Regions from separate parts of the Halobacillus shinanisalinarum genome, predicted to be linked through region 2. Evidence: a T-box and tRNA genes for the amino acid it is inferred to sense, from the RefSeq annotation. Region 2 holds a T-box; the other holds one or more tRNA genes.
What was found. The T-box of region 2 lies ahead of MUO14_RS02520 (valine--tRNA ligase). A T-box ahead of a tRNA ligase gene usually reads a tRNA of that ligase, here a tRNA-Val.
Positions count from the first base shown of each region.

Region 1 (7,774 bases), 1.4 Mb from region 2:
ACCTGGTTGGTTGTTCAGTTTTGAGAGATCAAACGATCTTTCAATGTGAACCTTGAAAACTGGATAAGATAATCAGAACGTGACGATCCTCTTTAGATAGAGATCGACACGGGATGACAAGACATCAAACATCAATTTTTTAACGTCTTTTCACGACGACAATAGTTAAGTGAATAAGGGCGCACGGTGGATGCCTTGGTACTAGGAGCCGATGAAGGACGGGACTAACACCGATATGCTTTGGGAAGCCGTAAGTAGGCTGTGCACCGAAGATTTCCGAATGGGGGAACCCCCTGCTCGTAATGGAGCAGGATCCTTTACTGAATACATAGGTAAGGGAAGGCAGACCCGGGGAACTGAAACATCTCATTACCCGGAGGAAGAGAAAGCAAACGCGATTTCCCAAGTAGCGGCGAGCGAAACGGAAACAGCCCAAACCAGAAAGCTTGCTTTCTGGGTTGTAGGACACTCCTTTGGAGTTACAAAAAAAGAGGATAGATGAATCGATCTGGAACGATCAGCCAGAGCAGGTAAGAGCCCTGTAGTCGACATCTTCTTTTCTCCGGAGTGGATCCTGAGTACGGCGGAACACGAGGAATTCCGTCGGAATCCGGGAGGACCATCTCCCAAGGCTAAATACTCCCTAGTAACCGATAGTGAACCAGTACCGTGAGGGAAAGGTGAAAAGCACCCCGGAAGGGGAGTGAAAGAGATCCTGAAACCGTGCGCCTACAAGTAGTCGGAGCCCATTGATGGGTGACGGCGTGCCTTTTGTAGAATGAACCGGCGAGTTACGACCGTCTGCAAGGTTAAGCTAAAGCAGCGGAGCCGCAGCGAAAGCGAGTCTGAATAGGGCGAAGCAGTAGGCGGTCGTAGACCCGAAACCGTGTGATCTACCCATGTCCAGGGTGAAGGTCAGGTAACACTGACTGGAGGCCCGAACCCACGCAAGTTGAAAATTGCGGGGATGAGGTGTGGGTAGGGGTGAAATGCCAATCGAACACGGAGATAGCTGGTTCTCTCCGAAATAGCTTTAGGGCTAGCCTCAGAATAGAAAGTCTTGGAGGTAGAGCACTGATTGGACGAGGGGCCCCTACCGGGTTACCGAATTCAGTCAAACTCCGAATGCCAACGACTTTGTTCTGGGAGTCAGACCATGGGTGATAAGGTTCATGGTCGAAAGGGAAACAGCCCAGACCGCCAGCTAAGGTCCCCAAGTGTGTGTTAAGTGGAAAAGGATGTGGCGTTGCTTAGACAACCAGGATGTTGGCTTAGAAGCAGCCATCATTGAAAGAGTGCGTAATAGCTCACTGGTCGAGTGACGCTGCGCCGAAAATATACCGGGGCTAAACACACCACCGAAGCTGCGGATTGATCCTTAGGGATCAGTGGTAGGAGAGCGTTCTAAGGGCTGCGAAGTCAGACCGTAAGGACTGGTGGAGCGCTTAGAAGTGAGAATGCCGGTATGAGTAGCGAAAAAAGAGTGAGAATCTCTTTCACCGAAAGCCCAAGGTTTCCTGAGGAAGGCTCGTCCTCTCAGGGTTAGTCGGGACCTAAGCCGAGGCCGAAAGGCGTAGGCGATGGCCAACAGGTTGATATTCCTGTACCGCCTCCTTTCCGTTTGAACGACGGGGGGACGCAGGAGGATAAGGAGAGCGCACCACTGGATGTGTGCGTCCAAGCAGTGAGACGGTCGAGACAGGCAAATCCGCTCGGCAACGTCAAGCTGTGATGGGGAGGGAACTAGAGTACCGAAGCTCCTGATTTCACACTGCCAAGAAAATCCTCTAGTGAGGAAAGAGGCGCCCGTACCGCAAACCAACACAGGTAGGCGAGGAGAGAATCCTAAGGTGAGCGGGAGAACTCTCGTTAAGGAACTCGGCAAAATGACCCCGTAACTTCGGGAGAAGGGGTGCTCCTCTGCCGAGGAGCCGCAGTGAAAAGGCCCAAGCGACTGTTTACCAAAAACACAGGTCTCTGCGAAGCCGTAAGGCGAAGTATAGGGGCTGACACCTGCCCGGTGCTGGAAGGTTAAGGGGATGCGTTAGCGCTTGGCGCGAAGCGTTGAACCGAAGCCCCAGTAAACGGCGGCCGTAACTATAACGGTCCTAAGGTAGCGAAATTCCTTGTCGGGTAAGTTCCGACCCGCACGAAAGGTGCAACGACTTGGGCACTGTCTCAACGAGAGACCCGGTGAAATTATACTATGCGTGAAGATGCGCATTACCCGCGACAGGACGGAAAGACCCCGTGGAGCTTTACTGTAGCCTGATATTGAATGTTGGTACAGCTTGTACAGGATAGGTGGGAGCCTGAGAAGCCGGAGCGCTAGCTTCGGTGGAGGCGCTGGTGGGATACCACCCTGGCTGTACGGACATTCTAACCCAGGACCGTGATCCGGTTCGGAGACAGTGTCAGGTGGGCAGTTTGACTGGGGCGGTCGCCTCCTAAAGAGTAACGGAGGCGCCCAAAGGTTCCCTCAGAATGGTTGGAAATCATTCGCAGAGTGTAAAGGCACAAGGGAGCTTGACTGCGAGACCTACAAGTCGAGCAGGGACGAAAGTCGGGCTTAGTGATCCGGCGGTACCGTATGGAAGGGCCGTCGCTCAACGGATAAAAGCTACCCCGGGGATAACAGGCTTATCTCCCCCAAGAGTCCACATCGACGGGGAGGTTTGGCACCTCGATGTCGGCTCATCGCATCCTGGGGCTGTAGTCGGTCCCAAGGGTTGGGCTGTTCGCCCATTAAAGCGGTACGCGAGCTGGGTTCAGAACGTCGTGAGACAGTTCGGTCCCTATCCGTCGTGGGCGTTGGAAATCTGAAAGGAGCTGTCCTTAGTACGAGAGGACCGGGATGGACACACCGCTGGTGTACCAGTTGTTCCGCCAGGAGCATCGCTGGGTAGCTACGTGTGGACGGGATAAGTGCTGAAAGCATCTAAGCATGAAGCCCCCCTTGAGATGAGATTTCCCCTTACGCCAAGTAAGTAAGATTCCTCAGAGACGATGAGGTCGATAGGTCCGAGGTCGAAGCGTGGTGACACGTGAAGCTGACGGATACTAATCAATCGATGACTTATCTATATCAAAATTGAATCGTTTGGTCTTGCCTGTCTTATCCAGTTTTGAGGGTTTTCAAAAACTTCTACATAAACCCTTGATTTTTCTTTTAAAGAGCAATATAATATATCTTGTCCTTTAAAAAAGAGAATTAAGAGATCTGGTGGCGACGGCGAAGAGGTCACACCTGTTCCCATGCCGAACACAGTAGTTAAGCTCTTCAGCGCCGATGGTAGTCGGGTCGATCCCCGTGAGAGTAGGACGCTGCCAGGTTTCATTATTATTCCACCGTAGCTCAGTGGTAGAGCAATCGGCTGTTAACCGATCGGTCGTAGGTTCGAATCCTACCGGTGGAGCCATTACGGAGAGCTGTCCGAGCTGGCCGAAGGAGCACGATTGGAATTCGTGTAAACCGTTTTCGCGGTTTCGAGGGTTCGAATCCCTCGCTCTCCGCCATATCGAACATAACGAAAGTTTTCGATTGGCCCGTTGGTCAAGTGGTTAAGACACCGCCCTTTCACGGCGGTATCACGGGTTCGAATCCCGTACGGGTCACCAACTTCCCAAAGCTTATTAGTGAAAGTATTATTAAATATATCATTTTCTTAATACATTACATATCTAGTAAGTTATATAGCTGGAGGATTAGCTCAGCTGGGAGAGCACTTGCCTTACAAGCAAGGGGTCGCAGGTTCGAGCCCTGCATCCTCCACCATCTATTTTCTAGTGGAAATTCCACATTATCGCGGGGTAGAGCAGTCTGGTAGCTCGTCGGGCTCATAACCCGGAGGTCACAGGTTCAAATCCTGTCCCCGCAACCAAATTTGGTCCGGTAGTTCAGTTGGTTAGAATGCCTGCCTGTCACGCAGGAGGTCGCGGGTTCGAGTCCCGTCCGGACCGCCATGTTTACATATACACGTAAATCATTAGAAATCTGGCTCGGTAGCTCAGTCGGTAGAGCAACGGACTGAAAATCCGTGTGTCGGCGGTTCGATTCCGTCCCGAGCCACCTTTTTCCACTAGCCGGCCTAGCTCAACTGGTAGAGCAACTGATTTGTAATCAGTAGGTTGGGGGTTCAAGTCCTCTGGCCGGCACCATTTGGTCATTGTGATGGAGGGATAGCGAAGTTGGCCAAACGCGGCGGACTGTAAATCCGCTCCCATCGGGTTCGTAGGTTCGAGTCCTACTCCCTCCACCATTTATAGGGGTATAGTTTAATGGTAAAACTGCGGTCTCCAAAACCGCCAATGTGGGTTCAATTCCTACTACCCCTGCTTTTTACATTATGGCGGCTATGGCGAAGGGGTTAACGCACCGGATTGTGGTTCCGGCATGCGTGGGTTCAAATCCCACTAGTCGCCCCATTTTTAAATTAATCTGTTGGGCCATAGCCAAGCGGTAAGGCCACGGTTTTTGGTACCGTCATGCGCTGGTTCGAATCCAGCTGGCCCAGCCATCAGATGCGGGAGTAGTTCAGTGGTAGAACACCACCTTGCCAAGGTGGGGGTCGCGGGTTCGAATCCCGTCTCCCGCTCCATTTTATATTCATAACTAAGAGATGGTTAGCATAGGATGTAAAACGGCGGCATAGCCAAGCGGTAAGGCAGAGGACTGCAACTCCTCTATCACCGGTTCGATTCCGGTTGCCGCCTCCATGCCGGTGTGGCGGAATTGGCAGACGCGCACGACTCAAAATCGTGTTCCTCACGGAGTGTCGGTTCGAACCCGACCACCGGTATTATTTTATTTTCGTTAAGAGTAAGTCAATTAGTCTTGAATATACTGTAATATCAACGTTTCTCACATTGTGGGAAGCGTTTTTTTTGTTGTCTTTTTTAGCTAAAATACGTAGATTTTTAGTGTTTACCCATTGTCTCTAATCATGTGTATTAATCGTGCGAATAGCTCCGAAGGAAGGCAAGCTATGGCAAGACGTAAGAATAATCTTAATGACCGTGAAATATCCATTGTCCGAAAAAGTTCGAATTCATTCGTATGCAGAATCATTCAATGAAGCGATAATTTATTTAATGATATTGTGATTTATGTAATTAAGACCGTCCCAGTATTCTTTGATTTAGGGATAGCCTACATAAGAAAAAGGTATTGAGTTTTACAATTTATGTTAGAATATTAGTAATCATTATTTAACAAACGAAGTAGGTTAGCGTAAGGTTCAAGAATAGTATGGGAGGGTATAAAAATGGGGTTTAATGAAGTTTTAAGAAATAGGGAGAGGACTGATAAAAAAGCTAAGGAGGGGCGATTATATATCAGAAGCATTGAATTTGATACTGTCTTGGATACTTTGGATACCCCAATTGTTTCTCTTACCTTTTAAGTTGTTATTCAGAGGTATATCCTGGCTAACAAGTACAATAATTCAAAACTAATCATGAGATAAATGCAGTTTAATTCTCTAAAAAGTCCCTTTTTGACGTTGGACAGTGGGTGGGAATCTTACTACTCTGACAAATAGAAAGGGGATGAGTTGAATGAAACGCAATCAGTACACGATAGCGCTCAAACAACAAGTCTTCAAAGAAGCCGAAGAAACCGCGAATAAAAGCCTAGTCACTCGTCTTTATAAACTAAGCGCTAATATGGTAGATCATTGGTGCCAGGAGTTTCATAAAGGAAAACTTGGGGATGTGTCTCTTGATCAAGTAGATTCAATTGACACGAAACACCTGGCTGAAGAGATCGGTCATTTAAAGAAACTTCTGGGTGAGAAGGATCTTGAAATCGACGTTCTGGGGATCTCGTAAAAGAAAAGCCCTCATTCACGGAAAAAATTGAAGTAGCCGATTACTGGATCGCTCAGGGCTATGCCATGACGAAGGTTCTGAACATCGTTGGCATCAAGCGCTCCACCTACTACTACCAAAAGAATGCCAAGGTGGCGGTCAAGCAGTTCAAGGTTGGTTTGAAGTAGACATGACCCTTATGGTTGGAGACCAAAAGCCAAATGAGAATTTTAGAACGGATAGGGTGGTTCTAAAAATAGACGCACCATAATAGGTAGGAACCTCACACCAATCAATTAGCAACGATATAAAAGGTATTAAGTTGATTTAAATTAAGTATTATAAAGACAAGTAATTTTGCTTAGGAGAATCCTAAGCTTGTTCCGTTAAATCTGTTTTAAGTTTATCCTCAAATTCCTTACAAAGTTGTATATTTGATTTATCACTTTAAATCCCCAAATAATTACCTAACTTCCCTAAAAATTTCAACTAATTTATGGAAGTTCTTTTACTAGAACGAATGATTAATTTAAGGGATAGAGTGGAAGGCTATTTTAAAAAGGAGCCTTATTATGTTAGGGCTAATAATTGCGGTCTTTGTATTTAATTTTCTTGCATTTAGAACAAATAATCGTTTAACTAAAAATCAAGTTGTTCATATATGGATGTTTACCATAGCATTTCAAATAATTGTTGATATATATATTGATGCAAAGTATCAAGGATATTGGTACTTTTCTAAATCTATAGAGTGGCGATCAATCCCTGCATTACTTATATTGATCCCTCCCGTGAATATGATTTTTCTAAACTGGTACCCATTTGGACAATTAATGTATAAACGTATTTTTTACATTTTATTTTGGGTCATAGGAATTACATTTTACGAAGCCATCACCTTATTACCTGAACCGTGGGGATATTTTAATCATGGGTGGTGGAATTTGTGGTATTCAGTATTGGTTAATCCTTTCTTATTACTTATTGTTTTATATTACTATAAGTGGGTATGTAAAATTGAGAATGGCTAACTAATGACGGCCCATTATATATGGTATAGGGTTGAGTCAAAGTAAACATCTTTTCTCCGTTGAAGCAGTTATGAAGAACTCCTTGTTAATGATGTATTATATATATTTTACTGGATTAATTTACATGATTTTCTTTCAATGTTACGATTACGTTACAAGAAAAGCGAGGGGATTTTATGTTTGATACATTATTCAAGAAGATCATGTGGGGACTAGGAACGGTTGCGTTTTTAGTCCTTGGCGTGTTCGTTTACCTTATTGTTGCAAATGTAATTTTTCAACAGGAAGCGAGTAGCGATACAAACCAAACGAAAGGGGCGCAGGAAGAGGCGAAAGCTGGGGAGGTTTCAGCCAATACGATCGAACAAACACAAGCAACAGTTGGGAAGGAGAACAAAGATGTTGGCGAATTCGTTTCCACGACCCACGATTTTTATAATGACACAACAGGTTTTGGTGGAATTGGAAACTTAAGTTGGAACGATCAACGAGCGAAAGCGGAAATGGTTCTTAAAAAGGTTGAAGAGTTGCTGCCAAATGTGACTTCCGAAACCTTAAAAAGCGATTTACAAGAAATTGAAGGGCTTGCGAATTCAGTTCTTGAACGTGAAGATAAAGGTACAGTTAGAAACCTTCATCGTATGTTTCACGATCTTGATATAGCTTTAAATTCATATAATGGTTACGACAAGGTTTGGGACGTAACTGAAACGTTAAGAGGGGAATAACTCTCTTTTAGTAATGTTCTACATAGTGCTGATGAAGAGGGCAAAATGGAACAGTGGTTATCGCAATTTTAATTTTTTTTAAATAAAAAAGAACTGACGTTTACTTGACGTCAGTTCTTTTTTCGTTTTTCTTACCGATCCCTTTCTTCGGCACCTAATTCTTTCCCTAAAATTAAAATGGACTGGTTTATCCGCCATACATAGTAA
Region 1 covers NZ_CP095074.1:3,979,108-3,986,881, forward strand. The annotation lists rRNA gene MUO14_RS19665 (23S ribosomal RNA) at 164-3,084, shown strand; rRNA gene rrf (5S ribosomal RNA) at 3,220-3,333, shown strand; tRNA gene MUO14_RS19675 (tRNA-Asn) at 3,345-3,419, shown strand; tRNA gene MUO14_RS19680 (tRNA-Ser) at 3,424-3,516, shown strand; tRNA gene MUO14_RS19685 (tRNA-Glu) at 3,544-3,618, shown strand; tRNA gene MUO14_RS19690 (tRNA-Val) at 3,700-3,775, shown strand; tRNA gene MUO14_RS19695 (tRNA-Met) at 3,805-3,881, shown strand; tRNA gene MUO14_RS19700 (tRNA-Asp) at 3,887-3,963, shown strand; tRNA gene MUO14_RS19705 (tRNA-Phe) at 3,997-4,069, shown strand; tRNA gene MUO14_RS19710 (tRNA-Thr) at 4,083-4,158, shown strand; tRNA gene MUO14_RS19715 (tRNA-Tyr) at 4,174-4,259, shown strand; tRNA gene MUO14_RS19720 (tRNA-Trp) at 4,265-4,335, shown strand; tRNA gene MUO14_RS19725 (tRNA-His) at 4,350-4,425, shown strand; tRNA gene MUO14_RS19730 (tRNA-Gln) at 4,443-4,517, shown strand; tRNA gene MUO14_RS19735 (tRNA-Gly) at 4,524-4,598, shown strand; tRNA gene MUO14_RS19740 (tRNA-Cys) at 4,643-4,716, shown strand; tRNA gene MUO14_RS19745 (tRNA-Leu) at 4,718-4,799, shown strand; gene MUO14_RS19750 (hypothetical protein) at 5,265-5,402, shown strand; gene MUO14_RS19755 (helix-turn-helix domain-containing protein) at 5,557-5,829, shown strand; gene MUO14_RS19760 (hypothetical protein) at 6,381-6,839, shown strand; gene MUO14_RS19765 (hypothetical protein) at 7,016-7,567, shown strand; gene MUO14_RS19770 (FUSC family protein) at 7,699-7,774, opposite strand, start outside.
Region 1: it has a tRNA-Val gene. The T-box ahead of MUO14_RS02520 (valine--tRNA ligase) is inferred to sense a tRNA for this amino acid. The anticodon was not compared.

Region 2 (7,774 bases):
TATCCAATGACCACGTAGCTCTAAAGGACTTAAAAGAAGGGGCGATTGTCGGGACGAGCAGTTTGCGCCGCGGCTCACAAATTAAAGCCATTCGACCTGATCTTGAAATTAAATGGATTCGTGGAAACATTGATAGTCGTCTTCAAAAGCTTAAAAATGAAGAATATGATGCCATCGTGCTAGCAGCTGCCGGTCTTAAACGGATGGGCTGGAGTGATGACCTCGTAACTGAGTATTTAGAGCCTGATGTTTGTGTCCCTGCAGTAGGACAAGGAGCACTCGCTCTTCAATGCCGTGAAGATGATAAAGAACTGGTTGAGTTTCTTCAGCAAATCAATCACAGGTATACAGAGACCACTGTCAAGGCTGAACGTAAATTCCTTCATGATTTAAATGGCGGCTGTCAAGTTCCAATCGGCGGCTATGCTTATTCACAGGGAGATACAATTACGCTGACAGCTCTAGTAGGAAAGCCTGATGGTACAACGATTCTTCAAGAAACCGTGACAGGAAAAGACCCTGTGGCAGTAGGAACGGAGGCTGCAGAACGTCTTAAAAAACAAGGTGCTCAAGAGATTGTTGATCGGGCGATAGAGGAGTATGACCAGTAATGGGACCGCTAGAAGGGAAAAATATCCTGATTACAAGGGCATCTTCCCAATCTTCATCTATAACGAGGGAGATTGAACAAAAAGGCGGGAGAGTGATTCATGTCCCTCTCCTCCAGTTTAAATTGAAAGACTCAGTAGAAAATAAGCACATCCTTACTAAACTTCACGACTTCAGCTGGGTTTTTCTAACAAGCTCTAATGGCGTGAAGTTTTTTTTCGAACTGCTATCGCTTTATGACGTTAAAATTCCTCGCTCATGTAAATGGGCTGTTGTGGGTGAGAAAACGGCTGAAACGCTTGAATCATATGGGGTGAAACCTGATTTTATCCCAACAAACTATCGAGCAGTAGCAATGGTAGAACAGTTTTTCGAGCGAGTAGGAGAGCCAGGGAAAATATTATTTGTCCGTGGCAATCGATCAAGAAAAGTGCTGCCTCACGCTTTCTTGCAACAGCAGGTATTTTTCCAAACGGTTACGGTATATGATACGCTAGTAGTGGATGACGAGGATGTGCTGATACGAAAACTTGACCAGCTTGATGCGCTTACGTTTACTAGTCCTTCAACAGTGGAGGCATTTATGCAACGGATAGAAAAGCGTCAAGAAGAAGCGCTGCATATCCCCTGTTTCTGTATCGGGCCAACGACAGGAGAAGCAGCCAAGTCTTATGGGTTTCAAACAGTCTATATTCCAGAGGTATACACAATAAAAACTATGATTGACAAAATGGCTGCTCATTTTGATAAGAGAGGATAGTTTTCGATGAATGATTTACAGTTTAAAAGACATCGCAGATTAAGAACAACGGAGTCAATGCGCTCCCTCGTTAGAGAAACACACCTTCATAAAGAAGATTTAATTTTCCCAATCTTTGTTGTAGAAGGGGATGGAATTAAAAGTCCTGTTGAGTCTATGCCAGGTGTTCATCACGTTTCACTAGACTATTTATCTGAAGAAATGGACGAGCTTGAGCAATTAGGGGTGCGTTCTGTTATCGTATTTGGTGTTCCCAAGGAAAAAGATGCGGTTGGTACGCAAGCCTTTCATAGGGAGGGAATCGTCCAACAAGCGATTCGGCATATAAAAAAACACCATTCTTCTTTGACGGTAATTGCTGATACGTGCTTATGTCAATATACCGATCATGGCCATTGTGGTGTGGTCAGGGATGGTGACATTGCTAACGATGAATCACTAGGATACATTACAAAAACAGCCGTGAGTCAAGCAGAAGCAGGAGCTGATGTGATTGCACCATCGAATATGATGGATGGTTTTGTTGCTGCGATTCGCCACGGGCTCGATGAAGCAGGTTACAGCCAAATTCCTGTTATGTCTTATGCTGTAAAATATGCTTCAGCCTTTTATGGTCCGTTCCGTGATGCTGCACATAGCACACCGCAATTTGGTGATCGCCGCGCTTATCAAATGGATCCGGCTAATCGCTTGGAAGCTATTCGTGAGGCGGAGTCTGATGTCGAAGAAGGAGCAGACTTCCTCATCGTTAAGCCAGCTCTATCTTACTTAGATATTATGAGGGAAGTAAAAGACCGTTTCAATTTACCGCTTGTAGCCTATAACGTGAGCGGGGAGTATTCAATGATTAAGGCCGCTGCTAAAAACGGCTGGGTAAATGAACAAGAAATAGTGATTGAGAAATTGACCTCTATGAAGCGGGCTGGGGCTGACTTAATTATTACTTATTTTGCTAAAGATGTTGCGCGTTATTTAGAGCAATAATTTGTGGTAGGGAAAGGGTGGTAAGGATGAAAAACTTTGAACGATCTACGGATGCATATAAGGAGGCAGTGGATTTAATGCCAGGTGGTGTAAACTCACCGGTCCGTGCTTTTAAGTCTGTGGATATGACCCCTATTTTCATGGAACAGGGAAAAGGGTCGAAAATCTATGATATTGATGGTCACGAGTACGTAGATTATGTGCTAAGCTGGGGGCCATTAATTCTAGGTCATGCTGATGACCGTGTTGTGGAATCGCTAAAAAAAGTGACGGAACTTGGGACAAGTTTTGGTGCACCCACATTAATTGAAAATAAATTAGCTCAGCTTGTGATTGATCGTGTGCCATCCATTGATATGCTGCGTATGGTAAACTCTGGTACGGAGGCTACAATGAGTGCATTGAGAGTTGCACGTGGGTATACGGAGCGTAATAAAATCCTTAAGTTTGAAGGGAATTACCATGGTCATGGAGACTCGTTATTGATTAAAGCAGGCTCTGGTGTTGCAACACTAGGATTGCCCGATTCTCCAGGTGTACCTGAGTCGATTGCAAAAAATACGATTACCGTTCCTTACAATGATATCGAGAGCGTTCGATATGTATTTGAACAATACGGGGATGACCTGGCTGCTGTCATCATCGAGCCAGTATCCGGCAATATGGGTGTGGTTCCGCCGCGAGAAGAATTTTTAAGTGAGTTGCGTACATTAACCGAAAGTAATGGAACTGTACTTATTTTTGATGAGGTGATGACAGGTTTTCGTGTTGGTTACAATAGTGCACAAGGGCATTTCGGAGTAACTCCGGATATGACTTGCCTCGGTAAGGTGATCGGTGGAGGGCTGCCTGTAGGTGCTTATGGAGGTAAACGTGAGATCATGGAGCGTGTAGCCCCTGTTGGTGATATTTATCAAGCAGGAACATTATCAGGAAACCCATTAGCAATGACTGCAGGATACGAAACACTAACGGCTATGAATGAGAACGCCTATCGGGAAATTAATAAAAAGGTAGACCGCTTAATTGAAGGGTTTACTGCAGCGGCAGAAAAATACCAAGTTCCCCTCACAGTGAACCGTGCTGGATCTATGGTGGGCTTCTTCTTTACAGGTCAGGCTGTAACAGATTTTGATACAGCTAATCAATCTAACCTCGACTTATTTGCGAAGTACTATCGGGGGATGATTGAAGAAGGTATCTTTCTACCGCCGTCACAATTTGAAGGGATGTTTTTGTCCCTTGCCCACACGGATGAAGATATTGAATTTACCATTCGTGCGGCAGAAAAGGTTTTTGCCAAATTATAATGAATCAGTCAGGACATTGCCTTTTAGGGTGATGTCCTTTTTTATCGTCCAGGAAATTATAAAAATATTTGCCTGTGGATAAGCTTACATGAAGTTAGCCACACCCAGCTCCAGCACCCGAGACACGCAAGACTAGTCAATCGCCTCCGTGGCCCCACAGGACGTGGGGTCGTCCGACGTTGAAACAGGATGTTTCGAACTTAGTCGAACATCCATGAAGTCTTTTCCACTGCGCCGCTTGTTTTATGCTTGTCGTGTCTACCGGGGCGCCCCGCGCTTTTGTTCTTTCGTGTCTAGTTTCATCCCGGGGCAGCCTAACGTCCTTGCTTTTTGAATTATGTATATAAAAGAGACTTATGCATATGGTGTAATAAACAACTATGTTGATTTTAAATAGGGAGGGGACGTTATTTTGGATAATAATCAGGAGCAAGTTTTTACATTTCACTTAAATGAGTCCTTATGGTTTCAAGAAGGACAGGGAGTTCGTGAATTAATTGGTATATCGTTGGAACCAGAAGTAACAATAGAAAACTTAGGGGAGGACGTCCGTCTTAAAGGTACCGTTGTTCTAGCTGGTGAATATATGCCAGGGCAAGAAGAGGATAAGTATGCTGAAACACCGGCCATTCAATCGGTTCGCGTAGTTGACTCTGTAGAAAGAGGAGAAGAAGGGATCTTTCAATTCAATCACTCCTTTCCTGTGGAGGTGACCATTCCAGCTGATCGTGTGATTGATATGGATGATGTGCACATAAATATTGAAAGCTTTGACTATGAGCTTCCAGCTGAACATCAACTAAGACTTCAGGCTCAACTTAATATTAATGGGTTGAGACAGGAGGAAGCTGTAGAAGAACCTGAATATGAAGAATATGATGAATCAGTGACCATTGGGCCAGTTGATTTTAACAAACACGATGAATCAAAACAGGCTGATCCAAGGAATGAGGCACCTGTATTGGACCTTCAAGAACATCGAAAGCAACAGGAACCGGAACCGGATCAATCTGAAGACCTTGAAACTAGTGGAGATAGATGGCCATATAAGAAATCACAAAGCTTATCCGACTATTTTAACGAGAAGAAAGGGAAGCAAACACCTGATGTATCCTCTGAAAGCACAAGTGAATGGGAAGGAACATCGAATATGTTTGGGAGTGATGTATCTCCATCTCCATCGCCAGTTTCTTCTTATAAGGCAGAGGAAGTGCAGGAGGATGTGGAGAACGAACCTTCCTCTGCAGATGTGAATGGGATTAAACAAATATTTAAGCACTTATTCCCGAATCGGGAAGACACGTACACACAAATGAAAATGTATATTGCTCAAAATGACGAAACTATTGAAGAAATTGCAGAAAGATATGAAATCCCGGTTAAGCAATTGGAGAAAATCAATGACTTGGAAGCAGATGTTACTCCTGGTCAAATTGTATATATCCCGAGTTAAATCCACTTTAAGTGGAAAGCTATATAGATACAAATAAAGATACCTGCTAAGAAGACATCCAGGGTAGTTGGGAAAAAGATGGTTCGAAACACTTGATAAATCATAATCGGCAATGTTGCTCGTTCAAGAATGTATAGGCAATGTCTGCACCACGGCGGCAGTCGATATCGATAAAAACGACTCATCTAATGACCTCCTTTTTCATAAAGTGTAAGTGTCTTAAGCACTGAGATTATGCAACAAATTCGCCCATTTCACAAAAAAAGTTGACTTCGATAGTGGATTCTTTATACAATATGAAAAAGAATACCTATATGTGAAATGCCGTGAAAGGGAAGAGTACGTGAATAAACGCTTCAGAGAGGAAAACGACTGCTGAAAGTTTTCCAGATTGTTTATTGATGGAAGGTCGCCCTGGATGCAGTTTCTTTGAAGCTAAGTAGGAGAAGCCGGTTCGAAGCCGTTATGAACAATAAGTGTACAGAGGCAACTCTGTAAATTAAGGTGGTACCACGGATAGTAATCTCTTTCGTCCTTTTTCAGGATGAAGGAGATTTTTTTATTTTCACGATTATTTAAAGGAGGAACACGGAATGGAGCAACGAGACGTAACCATGCCTACAAAGTATGACCCGGCTGCAATTGAGAAAGACCGTTATCAATATTGGGTAGAAGGCAAATTTTTTGAAGCGACAGGTGATGTGAATAAGGAACCTTATACGGTTGTTATCCCACCGCCAAACGTTACAGGTAAACTGCACTTAGGCCACGCTTGGGATACGACACTGCAGGATATTTTGACCCGTGTAAAGCGGATGCAAGGGTATGATGTGTTATGGCTTCCCGGCATGGACCATGCTGGTATTGCCACACAGGCGAAGGTTGAAGCCAAACTCAAGGAACAAGGAACAACACGCTATGACCTTGGTCGCGAGAACTTCTTGGAAAAATCATGGGAATGGAAAAAAGAATATGCCCAATTTATTCGTACACAATGGGAAAAGTTGGGCCTTGGGTTAGATTATTCTCGTGAGCGCTTTACGCTTGATGATGGTTTATCTGAAGCGGTTAAAGAAGTTTTTGTAAAGCTATATGAAAAAGATCTGATTTACCGTGGAGAATACATCATCAACTGGGATCCCGCAACAAAAACCGCCTTGTCTGATATTGAAGTGGAATATAAGGATGTTCAAGGCGCCTTTTACCATATGCGCTACCCGCTAAAAGAAGGAGAAGGTTCCATAGAAATCGCTACAACTAGACCAGAGACGATGCTTGGAGATACTGCAATTGCCGTACATCCTGAAGATGAACGTTATAAGCATTTAATTGGCAAAAAGGCTGTCTTGCCGATTATTGGTCGTGAGTTGGATATTGTAGCAGATGATTATGTAGATATGGAATTTGGTTCAGGGGCCGTGAAGATCACGCCAGCCCATGACCCGAATGACTTTGAAATTGGGAATCGACACAACCTAGAGCGTGTCCTTGTGATGAACGAAGATGGAACGATGAATGAAAAGGCAGAAAAGTATCAAGGCATGGATCGTTTTGACTGCCGTAAGCAAATTGTAAAACATCTTCAAGGAGAGGGTGTCCTTTTTGAGATTGAAGACCATTTGCATTCGGTCGGTCATTCTGAGCGTAGTGGCGCTGTAGTTGAGCCTTATTTATCTACGCAGTGGTTTGTTAACATGGAGCCGCTTGCGAAAGAGGCAATAAAACTTCAAGGCAGTGACGACAAAGTTAGTTTCGTTCCGGACCGTTTTGAAAAAACATATCTGCGCTGGATGGAGAATATTCGTGACTGGTGTATTTCCCGTCAATTATGGTGGGGGCACAGAATCCCTGCCTGGTATCATAAAGAAACAGGTGAAATTCATGTAGGAAAACAAGCACCAGAGGATAGTGAAAATTGGGAGCAAGATGAAGATGTACTTGATACTTGGTTTTCTTCCGCTTTATGGCCGTTTTCAACTATGGGCTGGCCTGGTGAAGACAGTGAAGATTTCAAGCGCTTTTTCCCGACAAATGTTCTTGTGACTGGCTATGACATTATCTTTTTCTGGGTCAGCCGAATGATCTTCCAATCGATCGAATTCACAGACCGCCGTCCATTTGAAGACGTTCTCATTCATGGGCTCGTGCGGGATGCAGAGGGCCGCAAGATGAGTAAGTCGCTTGGTAATGGCGTTGACCCGATGGATGTCATTGAAAAGTATGGTGCGGATTCCTTACGTTATTTCCTTTCAACGGGGTCAGCACCTGGGCAAGATCTCCGCTTCCAATGGGAAAAGGTTGAATCGACATGGAATTTTGCCAACAAGATTTGGAACGCTTCACGTTTTGCCTTAATGAATATGGGTGACTTAACCTATGAGGAGATTGATATAACGGGAGAAAAGTCGGTTGCTGATGATTGGATTTTAACGAGGTTGAATGAAACGATCGAACAAGTTACACGAAACATTGACAGATATGAATTTGGTGAAGCAGGCCGTCACTTATACAATTTCATCTGGGATGAATTTTGTGACTGGTATATTGAAATGGCAAAACTGCCGCTTTATGGAGAAGATGAAGCACGCATTCATACAACACGCTCGATTCTGGCTTATACTTTAGATCAAATTATGCGTATGCTGCATCCATTTATGC
Region 2 covers NZ_CP095074.1:462,101-469,874, reverse strand. The annotation lists gene hemC (hydroxymethylbilane synthase) at 1-611, shown strand, start outside; gene MUO14_RS02545 (uroporphyrinogen-III synthase) at 611-1,369, shown strand; gene hemB (porphobilinogen synthase) at 1,376-2,353, shown strand; gene hemL (glutamate-1-semialdehyde 2,1-aminomutase) at 2,380-3,663, shown strand; gene spoVID (stage VI sporulation protein D) at 4,076-5,116, shown strand; gene MUO14_RS02525 (hypothetical protein) at 5,113-5,301, opposite strand; T-box leader at 5,434-5,656, shown strand; gene MUO14_RS02520 (valine--tRNA ligase) at 5,710-7,774, shown strand, end outside.